Regions from separate parts of the Endozoicomonas sp. GU-1 genome, predicted to be linked through region 1. Evidence: predicted binding sites of a transcription regulator. Region 1 holds the regulator's gene; each other region holds the start of a gene.
The links. Region 1 encodes sigma-54, which starts transcription at its own class of promoters, with help from an activator protein. Its sites were predicted from a motif close to TGGCACNNNNNTTGCTNT; they were not measured.
Positions count from the first base shown of each region.

Region 2: nirB (nitrite reductase large subunit NirB) is a predicted target of sigma-54. The motif match lies at 1,847-1,864, and genes of this name have one in related genera.
Region 3: urtA (urea ABC transporter substrate-binding protein) is a predicted target of sigma-54. The motif match lies at 1,320-1,337, and genes of this name have one in related genera.
Region 4: glnK (P-II family nitrogen regulator) is a predicted target of sigma-54. The motif match lies at 1,351-1,368, and genes of this name have one in related genera.

Region 1 is NZ_CP114771.1:2,666,720-2,669,866, reverse strand. It holds gene O3276_RS11020 (PTS sugar transporter subunit IIA) at 1-159, opposite strand, end outside; gene hpf (ribosome hibernation-promoting factor, HPF/YfiA family) at 224-538, opposite strand; gene O3276_RS11010 (RNA polymerase factor sigma-54) at 680-2,140, opposite strand; gene dcuC (C4-dicarboxylate transporter DcuC) at 2,450-3,147, shown strand, end outside.
Region 2 is NZ_CP114771.1:1,501,672-1,504,818, reverse strand. It holds gene pdxB (4-phosphoerythronate dehydrogenase PdxB) at 1-763, shown strand, start outside; gene O3276_RS06155 (YacL family protein) at 1,111-1,476, opposite strand; gene nirB (nitrite reductase large subunit NirB) at 1,908-3,147, shown strand, end outside.
Region 3 is NZ_CP114771.1:3,982,643-3,985,789, reverse strand. It holds gene urtA (urea ABC transporter substrate-binding protein) at 1-1,195, opposite strand, end outside; gene O3276_RS16645 (urease accessory protein UreD) at 1,644-2,534, shown strand; gene O3276_RS16640 (urease subunit gamma) at 2,565-2,867, shown strand; gene O3276_RS16635 (urease subunit beta) at 2,877-3,147, shown strand, end outside.
Region 4 is NZ_CP114771.1:2,258,772-2,261,918, forward strand. It holds gene O3276_RS09170 (ammonium transporter AmtB) at 1-677, opposite strand, end outside; gene glnK (P-II family nitrogen regulator) at 818-1,156, opposite strand; gene O3276_RS09180 (hypothetical protein) at 1,673-1,840, opposite strand; gene O3276_RS09185 (nuclear transport factor 2 family protein) at 1,939-2,394, shown strand; gene O3276_RS09190 (MBL fold metallo-hydrolase) at 2,517-3,147, shown strand, end outside.

The DNA.
Region 1 (3,147 bases):
AATAGCCACGCCATCACCCAGCCCGGTAGTGCCAAGACGCTCTCGGGCAACCAGCGCTTCAAACAGTTCTTTGGCATTGATTTTCGGGGGCTTCGCTGCTGATGCGTTCAGCGATAAATTCCAGGATTTTCTTTTTGCTGGCCCCGTGCACCCCGTCAAGGGTGCGCTCGGGGGTTAGGATGCGATGAATAATCATGCTGAATAAGAATGGCAACCTGATAAATCAAAGGGCATGGCCACTGGCACCCTGTTGCCTGTCCAGGGCTTTCTCTTTTCGCTTAACCAGCTGCCGATCCAACTTGTCCGAGAGCAGGTCAATGGCTGCGTACATGTCTTCGTGCTCGGCGGTGGCATTAATCTCGGCCCCGCGGGTATGCAAAACGGCTTCTGCTTTCTGCACCAGCTTTTCGACACTCAGGGTCACCTGTACATTGGTGATATGGTCAAAATGTGAACCAAGACGCTCCAGTCTTTTGATCACATAGTCGTGCAGAGCTTCTGTTACCTCGACATGATGCCCACTGATGTTGACTTGCATGTAACGCTCTCCTGAATCCCATTATCCAGATAATCACCAGTCCGCGGGATTTTTCGTACTGGCTGAGTTCGATTCTATCACTGTCGGTGCAGCTTGGAATGCCCTGAGACAAAAAAAACTGCTTTTTGAGCGGTGTATCAACTAGGGCACTAACTGCTTACGTTCATTGGATGGCGGAATATTCATGGACTCACGGTATTTGGCAATGGTGCGCCTTGCTACCTTGATGCCCTGATCCCCCAGAATCGCCGCAATTTTATTGTCACTGAGGGGTTTGCGCGGTGTCTCTTCAGCAATAAGTTTGCGGATATGGGCCCGAATGGCCGTGGAGGAACACTCCCCCCCTTCCGTGGTGCTGACATGGCTGGAAAAAAAGTACTTCAGCTCGTAAACACCCCGGGGGGTATGCATGTACTTCTGAGTCGTTACCCGGGATATCGTCGACTCATGCATCCCCACCGCCTCGGCAATATCCGCCAGCACCAGGGGTTTCATGGCTTCATCCCCTTTTTCCAGGAACTCCTGCTGATAGGCAATAATCTGGCTTGCCACTTTCATCAATGTTTCATTGCGGCTTTGCAGGTTTTTCAAAAACCAGCGGGCTTCTTGCAGATGGTTCTTCATGAACACATTGTCGCGGCTGTTATTGGCTCTCTGAACCATGGACGCATAATTATTATTAATGCGCAGTTTGGGCAGGGCGTCGGAATTCAGTTCCACCGTCCAGCGTTCCCTGATTTTCCGGACGGATATATCCGGTACCACATATTCGGCTTCTGTCTGATCAATGGTGCTGCCGGGTTTTGGGTGGAAGCTCTGAATCAGGCTGAGGGCTTCTCGCAGCTGGTCTTCTTTCAGTTTGGCATGACGCATGATGCTGGCATAATCACGGGTGCCAAGGGACTCAAGGTAACGGGTGAGCAGCTTTTCCGCATTGTTGAAATGGGGTGTTGAGGGCGGCAGCTGACGAAGTTGAACCAACAGACACTCTCTAAGGTCAATACTGCCACAACCCACCGGATCGAATTGTTGTACCCGGTGTTGCAGCACATGGATCTCTTCAATCTCCAGATCGTCCAGTTGGGATTGAAGAGAGACAAACAGGTCATCCAGCGTGCAGGTTAAATAGCCATCCGGATTAACTGCTTCGATGATCGCCAGACCAATCAGCCGGTCCCGGTCGCTCATGGGCAGCATATCCAGTTGCCATTCCAGGTGATCCTGAAGTGACTCCACAGCGGAGGATTTTGCCAGGGGGTCATAATCATCGTCACCGCTGCTGGCCGGCAGGCTGGAATACACGTCGTCCCAGGCGGAGTCCACGGGCAGTTCATTGGGAATGCTGTCTGACCATTCCGCCATCTCCTGAGGCTCAGGTTCTGAGGCTTTTTCGCTCAGATCAACGAGTTCTTCCTGTCCTTCACTGCTGGCGGTGTCCTCTGTCTGGCTATCCTCGGACTCCAGCATGGGGTTGGACTCCAGGGCCTCCTGAATCTCCTGCTGAAGATCCAGGGTCGATAGCTGTAGCAGCCGGATGGCCTGTTGCAGCTGCGGCGTCATGGTCAGCTGCTGGCCCATCTTGAGCTGTAAGGAAGGCTTCATAGGCAACCGTATACCTTTACTTCGTTTTCCGTGGAGGCTGCAGAGGCTTACTCTCCATGTGCGGCTGATTATAAACCCATAGACGTTTCTGAAACCATAGCTTTAGCAAAAAATGTGCAAAGATTGAATACGATGAAATTACGTGTGTTTTTGTGTGGGTTGTAAGCGCTTTCCGTCTTTAAAGTTCGGTCATAACGACTGTCAGAATGGTTAAAAAGAACTACCCGATCATTATTTGACATTGGTCATTTACAACCAATAGCTCAAGAAATAACCTGCGCGCAATTTAGCCATTTTCAGGATTCCCCTGTGGATATACTCATTGTCATACCCGTAGTTGCACTGGTTATCTACGCCATCGTGAAGAACTACAGTGCATCGGCTTCGCTGGCTATTGCCGGTATTGTCCTGCTAAGTGCCGCCGCGGTGATGGGGATAAAAGATATTCTGCCAGCGGCCAAGGCCACCGGTTTTATCCCCTTTGACCTGTTTCAACTGATGAACACGGTATTCAGCTTCCGCATGGCCAGCCTGGGTCTGACCATCATGGCCTGTGGTGGTTTTGCCAGCTATATGTCCCATATCGGTGCCTCAGAAGCGCTGGTTCGACTGGCCGTCAAGCCCATCAGCCGTTTTCGCTCACCTTATATGGTACTGGCGCTGTGTTATCTGCTCAGTGTTGTGCTGCAAATGTTCGTCACCTCGGCAACGGGCCTCGGTCTGCTGTTGATGGTGACGCTGTATCCGGTGCTGAGAAATATCGGTTTAAGCCCGGCTTCAGCGGTTGCCGTGATTGCTTCTCCGGCGGCATTTGAAATCGGTGTCACCCAGGTGAATGCCAATTTTGCCGCCAGCCAGTCCGGACTGGAAATTACCGAATACTTCCTGGATTATCAGGCCTGGATCACCTTCCCCATGGCGCTGGTGGCGGCGGCCCTGCACTTTGTCTGGCAGCGTCGGTGCGATCTGAAAGATGGCTACAGGGTTGCCGAGCATGTGGGTGAGGG
Region 2 (3,147 bases), 1.2 Mb from region 1:
GATGATGGAGCGGCTTGGGGTAGAAGTGTGTGCCTGCGACCCCTGGCTGGCATTGGCAGAAGGCAACAGTGGTCGCTATGTCAGTGTTGATCAACTGATTGCATGTTCGGATGTCATTTGTCTGCATACCCCACTGATAATGGATGGCCCTTATCCAACCCACTATCTGATCGGTGAGCAGCAGCTTAAGGCAATGAAGCCGGGAACGGTGTTAATCAATGCAGGGCGGGGGCCTGTGATTGATAATGCTGCTTTAAAGCAGTGTCTGGGCGAGCGAGACGATCTGACCGTTGTGCTGGATGTCTGGGAGCATGAACCCGATGCTGACCCGGAGTTGATGACTCGGGTCGATATTGCTACCCCCCATATTGCCGGATACAGCCTGGACGGAAAGATTCGCGGTACGGAAATGATTTACAAGGCACTGTGCCAGCACTTTGGGCTTCCTGCCAGGGTGCGTCTGCCTGCGATTACGCCATTGCCGGTACTGAAACAGATGAAGTTCAGTGAGGGAATGACCTTTTCAACCACCTGTTCCAGGGCGATCCGTTCTGTTTACGACATTCGTCGTGATGATGCCACGATGCGCAAGGGGCTGATAAGGGCTGAAGAATCTCAACGCAAGCTGACGTTTGATTTGCTGCGTAAGGATTACCCGGAACGTCGGGAGTTCAGTACACTGCGAGTGGAGTTGAAAGACTGTGCACCAGAATTAGTGCATATCTTTCAGGCATTGCAGTTCAGGATTGGTGATGAACTCTGAATGGAGTTCATTCTGCTCTCCTGGGAGCCTGTCGGACTTAAGCGTCCGTAGCGAGGATTGCGAGAAATTGAGGATAAAAATTTCTGTTTCTGAGGAGAATAGCGGGGCTATTTGACGAAGAAGCAGGAATTTTTAGACCAATTTATCGCAACCGCAGTAGGACAGTCTTAAGTCCGACAGGCTCTAGGAGGCTGACCGAGAATAGCGCCCGTAGCGAGGATGGCAGAAAATTGAGGATAAAAAGTCGGAAATTTTTAGTAAATAGTGGTTCTATTTGCTAAAAATTTCCGACTTTTTAGACCAATTTGCTGCCACCGCAGTAGGGCAGTCTATTCTCGGTCAGCCTCCTAGATATTCAGAAAGTCCTGCCAGCAAACCAGAAGAGTTTTAAAGTCATCCAGCCCACAGTGGCTGATGGATTCATGGTCGTAATAGTCCAGGTCTTCCATCTCTTCACAGTCCATTTCGGTATCCAGCAGGGCGGCCCGAACTTCGGCGTGATCCCGGGTCAGATGAAGGCGATAGTCTGTGCCATCATCAAAATATTCCCAGCGCTGTCCTTTCTCCAGACTTTCAACCACCAGTAACAGGTGCTCCAGTTGTTGCCTGTTACTGCCCAACTCATCGGTCAGCCAGATGCCCATTGCTTCATGGTCCATGGAGAACTGAGCTTCGGGACGACCGGAAAAGTTGCGCTGGAAATGATAGTCCATAGTGGTGTGATATCAGAGAAACCAATAAAAGCGGGAAAGCTATTTTAGAAGGCTGCGCAGGTTTGCCAATAAGTAGTTCAATCAAAATTAATCAATAATCAGGTTTCATCGACCTGAATTCCCTGAAACTTTAAAAGCCTCCTATGCGCCAGGTCAACTGGCAGGCGGGTGTGAGTACTGAAGCGTTCTTTTGCAGTGATGCCTCAAAGCAGTGTGATGCACCAGAATTATTCCCTGAATGTCGTTCACTTACATTTTTGGTCTTATTTTGGTGCATGGATTATCGATGGCCGGAAACCTGAGGGCATTTTGCCACCGGCAACAAGCTGCCGGTCTGGCAAATCCTGTTGTGACAGTGCTTTGTATGTTTTGGCATATCCCCTGCATGTGGGGAGGAAGAATTTGGTTCATCAAAAGGGGAATTAGCCGAAATGAGCGGGAAACAAACCCTGGTAGTGGTCGGTAATGGCATGGTCGGTCACAGCTTTATGGAAAAGCTGGTGGCTGCTGGTGGATTAGAGCAATACCAGGTGGTTGTTTTTGGTGAAGAGCCCCGCCCTGCATACGACCGTGTTCATCTGTCCGAATTTTTCAGTGGTCGCAGTGCAGAAGATCTGTCCATGGTGCCTGAAGGTTTTTATCAGAAACACGGCATTGACTTGATTCTGGATGAAGCAGTTATTGCCATTAACCGTGATACCCGGGAATTGACCACCAATAAAGAGAGACGTATTCATTACCACAAACTGGTGCTGGCTACTGGTTCTTATCCTTTTGTGCCGCCGGTACCGGGACATGAGCGGGACAACTGTTTTGTCTATCGCACCATTGAGGACTTGCAGGCCATTGCCAAAGCGGCTGGCAGCAGCAAGGTTGGCACCGTGGTTGGTGGCGGGCTGTTGGGGCTGGAAGCCGCCAAAGCGTTAAAGGATCTTGGCCTTGAAACCCATGTTGTTGAGTTTGCGCCCCGGTTGATGGCGGTCCAGGTGGATGCTGGCGGCGGTGCCATGCTGCGACAGAAAATTGAAGCGTTGGGTGTGCAAATCCATACCGGCAAGAATACACGGCTGATTACCGATGGTGAGGGGACAGTCCACCAAATGCAGTTTGCTGATGGTGAGGTTTTAAATACCGATATTGTGCTGTTCTCGGCGGGTATTCGCCCTCGGGATGAACTGGCAAAACAGGCCGGGCTGGTGATGGGGGAACGAGGGGGGATCGTTATCAATAACGACTGTCTGACCTCGGATGAATCGATTTACGCCATCGGTGAATGTGCATTGTGGGATAACCGGATATTTGGCCTGGTCGCTCCCGGTTACCAAATGGCCCAGGTGGCGGTTGATCATATAACCGGTAAAGGCAGCAGCCAGTTTACCGGTGCAGATATGAGTACCAAGCTCAAATTGATGGGGGTGGATGTTGCCAGTATTGGTGATGCCCATGGCAATACGAAAGGCTCCCTCAGCTATCAGTTTATTGATGAGGAAAAACAGGTTTATAAAAAACTGGTGGTTTCCAAAACCAAAAAGCGGGTCTTGGGCGCGGTGCTGGTGGGTGATGCAGACGACTATGGCACGTTATTGCAAATGATGTTGAATGGCATTGTGCCACCGGCCAATCCGGCTGAGTTGATTTTACCTCAAAGCGATGGCAGTGCCAGTGCCGGAC
Region 3 (3,147 bases), 1.3 Mb from region 1:
GGTTATAGTTGCCGCACTTAACCGGTGCCGACCAGTCAGCAACAATTTTGGAACTTTCCGGCAGGAAGTCAGTCCAGGCATCGCCAATAACGCCACCTTTGGTTTCCCAGACAATCTCAAACTGACCATCATCCTGAATCTCACCAATCAATACCGGCTTGGTCAGATGGTGGTTGGTATTCATCACCGCTGTGCCACCGGTCAGGTTAGGAACGGTAATGCCATACATCGCTGAACGCACTGAATCAACGTTGGTGGTACCGGCCTTCTCAACCGCCTCAACCCACATATTGAAGCCGATGTAAGTGGCCTCCATCGGGTCATTGGCAACACGCTCTTCATCCTTGATAAAAGACTGCCATGTTTCAATAAATTCGTCGTTGGTGTCACTTTCAGCACTCATGAAATAATTCCACGCCGCCAGGTGACCTACCAGTGGCCCGGTATCAATGCCAGAAAGTTCTTCTTCACCCACCGAGAAGGCAATCACCGGAATCTCTTCAGCCGAAACCCCCTGGTTTCCCAGTTCCTTGTAGAATGGGACATTGGCATCGCCATTGATGGTGGAAATCACCGCGGTCTTTTTACCGGTATTACCAAACTTCTTGATATCAGAAACAATGGTCTGCCAGTCTGAGTGACCGAACGGCGTATAATTGATCATGATGTCAGCATCTTTGATGCCTTTGCTTTTCAGGTAGGATTCCAGAATTTTGTTGGTGGTTCTTGGATAAACATAGTCGGTACCGGCCAGAACAAAACGGGTGACCGCGCCACCCTCTTCGCTCATCAGGTAATCCACCGCCGGAATGGCCTGCTGGTTGGGTGCCGCGCCGGTATAAAACACATTTTTCGAGGACTCTTCCCCTTCATACTGAACCGGGTAGAACATCAGACCATTCAGCTCTTCCACCACCGGCAGTACCGATTTGCGGGACACGGAAGTCCAGCCGCCAAAAATAACATCGACGTCTTCCTTAACCAGCAGCTCCCTGGCTTTCTCGGCAAACAGGGGCCAGTCCGAGGCCGGGTCAACGACCACTGCCTCCAGCTTCTTGCCAAGCACCCCACCATTTTTATTCTGCTCTTCCACCATCATCAACACGGTATCTTTCAGCGTGGTTTCACTGATGGCCATGGTGCCGGAAAGGGAGTGAAGCACCCCAACCTTAATGGTGTCTGCAGCCTGAGCCATTACTGACCATGACAGTGCGGCAGTAGCCACCGATGCCGTTAAAAAGTTCCTGGATAGTTTGTTTAACCGGTTGTTCATAGCTTCCCCGCTATCTATTGTTCGCTGTTCGTTTCCTGAACAGGGGATAGCAAGAGGTGTGCCATGGTCAGTTTCAGTGCTTGCGCCATGGGAAAGCGGGCTGGGAAAGAGAGCCTCCGCCCTGAATTTTCCAGACCGGCAGGCATTCGCCGGAAACAACAGGGGGTACGCCATATTTTGGCGCGCCTTGCAGGCATATTAACTAACGCCGCACCAAATCAAGGCATTCATAATGACCATTTGGTCAGGTATTATGTCGGCGACAAGTGACGTATTCAGTGAAATACTGTGTCTGGCACAGGTTTTGCCATTGATCACAAAAAGATCACCAATAAATGATCCCGGATAAGAACAAGCACAAGGCTGTAATATGCAAGCATCATCGGGTGAGACAGAGAGCAACCAGAGCAGCAGGCCTGATAGCGCCGGGGCATCGTCGTCGGGTTGGCGTGCCGGGTTAGACGTAGAACTTAAACACCTGAATGGCCGTACCCTGATGGGGAGAACCCGCCATTATGGGCCGCTGCGCATTCAACGTCCTTTCTGGCCGGAAGGCAAAGGCCTGACCCATCTTTATATTCTGCATCCTCCCGGTGGTCTGGTGGCCGGAGATGAACTGGTACAGCGCTTTGCCATCAGAAAAGGTGCCCATGGGCTGGTCACAACCCCGGCTGCCGGTAAAGTCTATTTCAACGGCAATGGTCAACTACAAAAACAGACAACGCATATCACAGTCAGCGACTCAGCCTCCATGGAGTGGCTGCCTCAGGAAACCATCCTGTTTAATGGTGCCATTACCGAGCTTGATACCCGCATTGAACTGAACGGCGATGCGCTCTTTGCAGGCTGGGATATTATCTGTCTGGGTCGAACCGCCAGCGGTGAGCAGTTTACCCGTGGGCAACTCACCCAGCATCTCACCCTGACCAGGGACAGCAAACCGCTCTACCTTGACAGGCTCGATTTTGCTGCCGGGTCAGCACTGCCCACGTCCCTTCTGGGGCTCAATAATCACACGGTCTTGGGCACCTTCCTGATCACTCTGGAAAGCCCGCCAGACTTATCCGGCCTGCACAGCCAGCTGGTCGATAAAGGCTGGCACCGGGTAACCGCCATCACCTGGCGGGCCGGTGTGTTTATTGTGCGTTACCTGGGCGATTCATCAGAACAGGCCAGAACCATTTTCACCTGGATTTGGGAAGCTGAGAGAGAACGATTCAATGGCCGAAAAGGGTGTCGGCCACGCATCTGGAATACCTAAATTAACGAATAATTAAAGCAGGATCTCACTATGGAACTTACCCCCCGGGAAAAAGACAAGCTGCTTCTCTATACCGCAGCACTGGTTGCCGAGCGTCGTTTAGGGCGCGGGGTCAAACTGAACTACCCGGAAGCCATTGCGCTGATCTCCATGCATATCATGGAGGGTGCCCGTGACGGTAAAACCGTGGCCCAGTTGATGAATGAAGGCCGTGAAGTGATCACCCGTGAGCAGGTGATGGACGGTATTCCGGAAATGATCCACGAGGTTCAGGTGGAAGCCACCTTCCCCGATGGTACCAAGCTGGTCACCGTCCATAACCCCATAGCCTGAGGATTGTTCATGATACCAGGTGAAGTGATTGCCTCTGCCGACCCCATTGAGATTAACGTCGGCAGGGAGACCCTGACCCTCTCGGTGGCCAATACCGGTGACCGTCCTATCCAGGTGGGTTCCCACTACCACTTTTATGAAACCAACCCCGCCCTTGCTTTTGACCGTGAGCAGACCCTCGGGTTTCGCCTGAATATCCCGGCAGGGACGGCTGTCCGTTTTGAACCCGGCCAGGACCGACAGGTCGAACTGGTTCGCTATGCTGGCAAACAGACCATTT
Region 4 (3,147 bases), 410 kb from region 1:
CCCAGCCAGAGGATAAAGGTACCCAGAGTAGCCAGTGGCAGGTTAGCGCCAGGCATGGCATTAACGGAACCGTTCGATGCGTACTTGCCTTTACGGGCACCCAGCAGCAGCACACCCGCCAGGGCAGCAGAAGCACCCGCCATGTGCACCACGCCGGAACCGGCAAAATCCTGGAAGCCAGCTTCGTTCAGGAAGCCACCGCCCCATTTCCAGAAACCCTGTACCGGATAGATGAAGCCCGTCATAAAGACCGCAAACAGCAGGAAGGCCCACAGTTTCATGCGCTCAGCAACGGCACCGGAAACGATGGACATGGCAGTAGCTACGAAGACCACCTGAAAGAAGAAGTCAGAACGCAGAGAGTAGTAAGGTGCATCTTCACCACCACCAAGTACCGACTCGACGCTGTTCTCAGTGCCCAGCAGCGTGCCGAACAGAGGCATGATGCCGCCTTCGTTAGCCCCCGGATACATGATCTGATAACCACAGAGCAGGTACATGGTGCAGGCAATGGCAAACAGGGCAATGTTCTTGGTCAGAATTTCAACGGTGTTCTTGGAGCGCACCAGACCGGCTTCCAGCATGGCAAAGCCAGCGGCCATCCACATGACCAGTGCACCACACATCAGGAAATAAAAAGTGTCGAGCGCATACGACAGCTGAGTTATATCTTCCACGGGACCCCTCCCAGTAAAATTCACATCTTTTTTATCTTTCTTTTCAGCTAAGGGCTGTATTTAGCTCAAAGCTGTGTATCACTGATACTGCTCGGCGATGTCATCAGTGGCTGCTGATGAGTCATGCCTTTGGCTGGCACTTAAATAGCGTCAATGCCAGTCTCTCCGGTACGGATCCGAATAGCCTGCTCCAGAGAGGTCACGAATATTTTTCCGTCACCGATTTTGCCGGTATTGGCGGCATTGGAAACTGCTTCGATCACCTGATCCAGCAGATCATCCGAGATAGCCACTTCAATCTTTACCTTTGGCAGAAAGTCCACAACATACTCTGCACCGCGATACAGTTCGGTATGGCCTTTCTGGCGACCAAAGCCCTTGACCTCCGTCACAGTAATACCCTGAACGCCGATATCAGAAAGCGCTTCCCGCACGTCATCAAGCTTGAATGGCTTGATAATGGCTGATACTAACTTCATGCATTATTCTCCTGGCTCTACTTAATATTCATCCGGGAGGGGTGACCTGGATGCGATAGCTTCCAAAGTCTACGCTTTTCCCTTTGTGTTACAACCGTCTGTTTTATTTCCCGGCCTGTAAAAAGGAAAAACCAACCCTGCCAGTCTTGATTTCAGGCATCCCGCCCGGCACTGGTTAAATGGTTACTCCTGTCTAAGCAGGCTCTGTGCCAGTTTTTATCTATCCCCATAAATGGGCATGGTTGAAGGTTTCATGGACTCAAATGAGCGGCGAAATCGGATACGCACCCATTTGATGCACTAAAACCTAATCCCCCACCCCAAAAAGCGCACCAAAGCAGTGCATTCATCAAAAAATCCTGCAACTACCCAGACTTGATGCCTCATCACAGAGCAGCTGAGTCGATGATGTAATATCAGTACAGAAAAGCGCGAATACCTACAGTGCCATACTGGTCATGGCCGCCCTCAGTAGGTCCTCAGTAGCTGTAGTTGCGAGGCCTGGCCATATTATCACTAAAGAAACTCTCCAACCAATACCTTACTATTGTCGTTTAATATATCGACAACAGCTGATCGCCCCTGAGAAAAACCACTGCCGCCGCCGGTGATCGTCACATTTTTCATGGCATTTCCTCCCCCGCTTTTTTGGTTATTTTTATGGGGTGAGCCGATCTCTCCCAAAACGTCTGTTCAGCGCGGGGCGACAATAGAGCGCCTTTACCTCACCGGCGGCATGTGATAAATCCTACTGGCAAATAATAAGGCAGGGAAAAATACCGATGGCAAATGATATACGCAATGTATTGCACACCTTTAACGATGCGTTTTCCAATCAGCGCCTGGATGAGGTCATGGACTATTTTGCCGATGAGTGTGAATTTCGGGAGATGAATGGCCACACTGCCCGTGGCAAACAGCAAGTCCGCAAAGCCATTAACTTTGCCTTCAGCGGCGTGTACGGCAAACTGACCTTTATTGAAAAAAGCATGCTGATTGATGAGCAAAAGAAAACCGCCAGTTTTGCCTGGTATTGCCAGCACGATATGCTACCAGTAGAAGGCATGTCGTTTACCAAAAAATTAATTGCCGCATTGATCAAACTTCGTTTTGGCCAATCGTTTCACTGGGAAGGCATGGACTATTTTGTATTTGACGACGATTTAAACATTGTCAGCAAACAGAGTTATGGCCGTGCGGCGATACCTAAATTTGTCCGAGGTGTTGCTCCGCGCTAAATTGATTAACAAAATAAGATAGGGTAGCTGCGGTGAATCGCTCAAAAAAACATCATCTGCCGAATGGCGGATTTCGCAATAACGATGCTATGCAAATGCATCATCGCTCGTTATGGAACATCTTGAAATGGAAAATCATCGAGGCACTGCCGAAGAAAGTTTCTATTCCGGTGGTAGACGATGATTATTCGGTCTTTGAGCATTCCGATAAATCCCTGACCAGCTGGATTGGTCATGCGACCTTTTTAATTCGCCACCAGGGGATGAATATCATTACCGACCCACACTTTTCTGAACGGGCATCTCCTGTACAGTGGGCTGGCCCCAGGCGCTACTCTCCACCAGCGATCGATATTGCTGCCTTACCCCACGTGGATGTGGTGGTAATTTCTCACGACCATTACGACCATCTTGATCGAAACTCAGTATTAGCCATCCAGAAAAAACAAAAAGACAATCCACCCCTGTTTATGCTGCCCCTGGGCTTAGGCCAATGGTTCAGCAAACATGGTATAGCTAACTGGGTCGAGCTGGATTGGTGGGAATCCCATACCCATCGCGGCTGGACATACACGGCAGTACCTTGTCAGCACTTCAGTGGCCGTTCAATATTTCCGGATCGAACGCTCTGGTGTGGCTGGGTATTTGAAGCGGCGACTGAAGCAGCTGAACCGGGTAAACGCTTTTATTTTGCCGGGGATACTGGCTACAGTTCAGATTTTAAAGCCATTGGTGAGCACTTCGGCTACATGG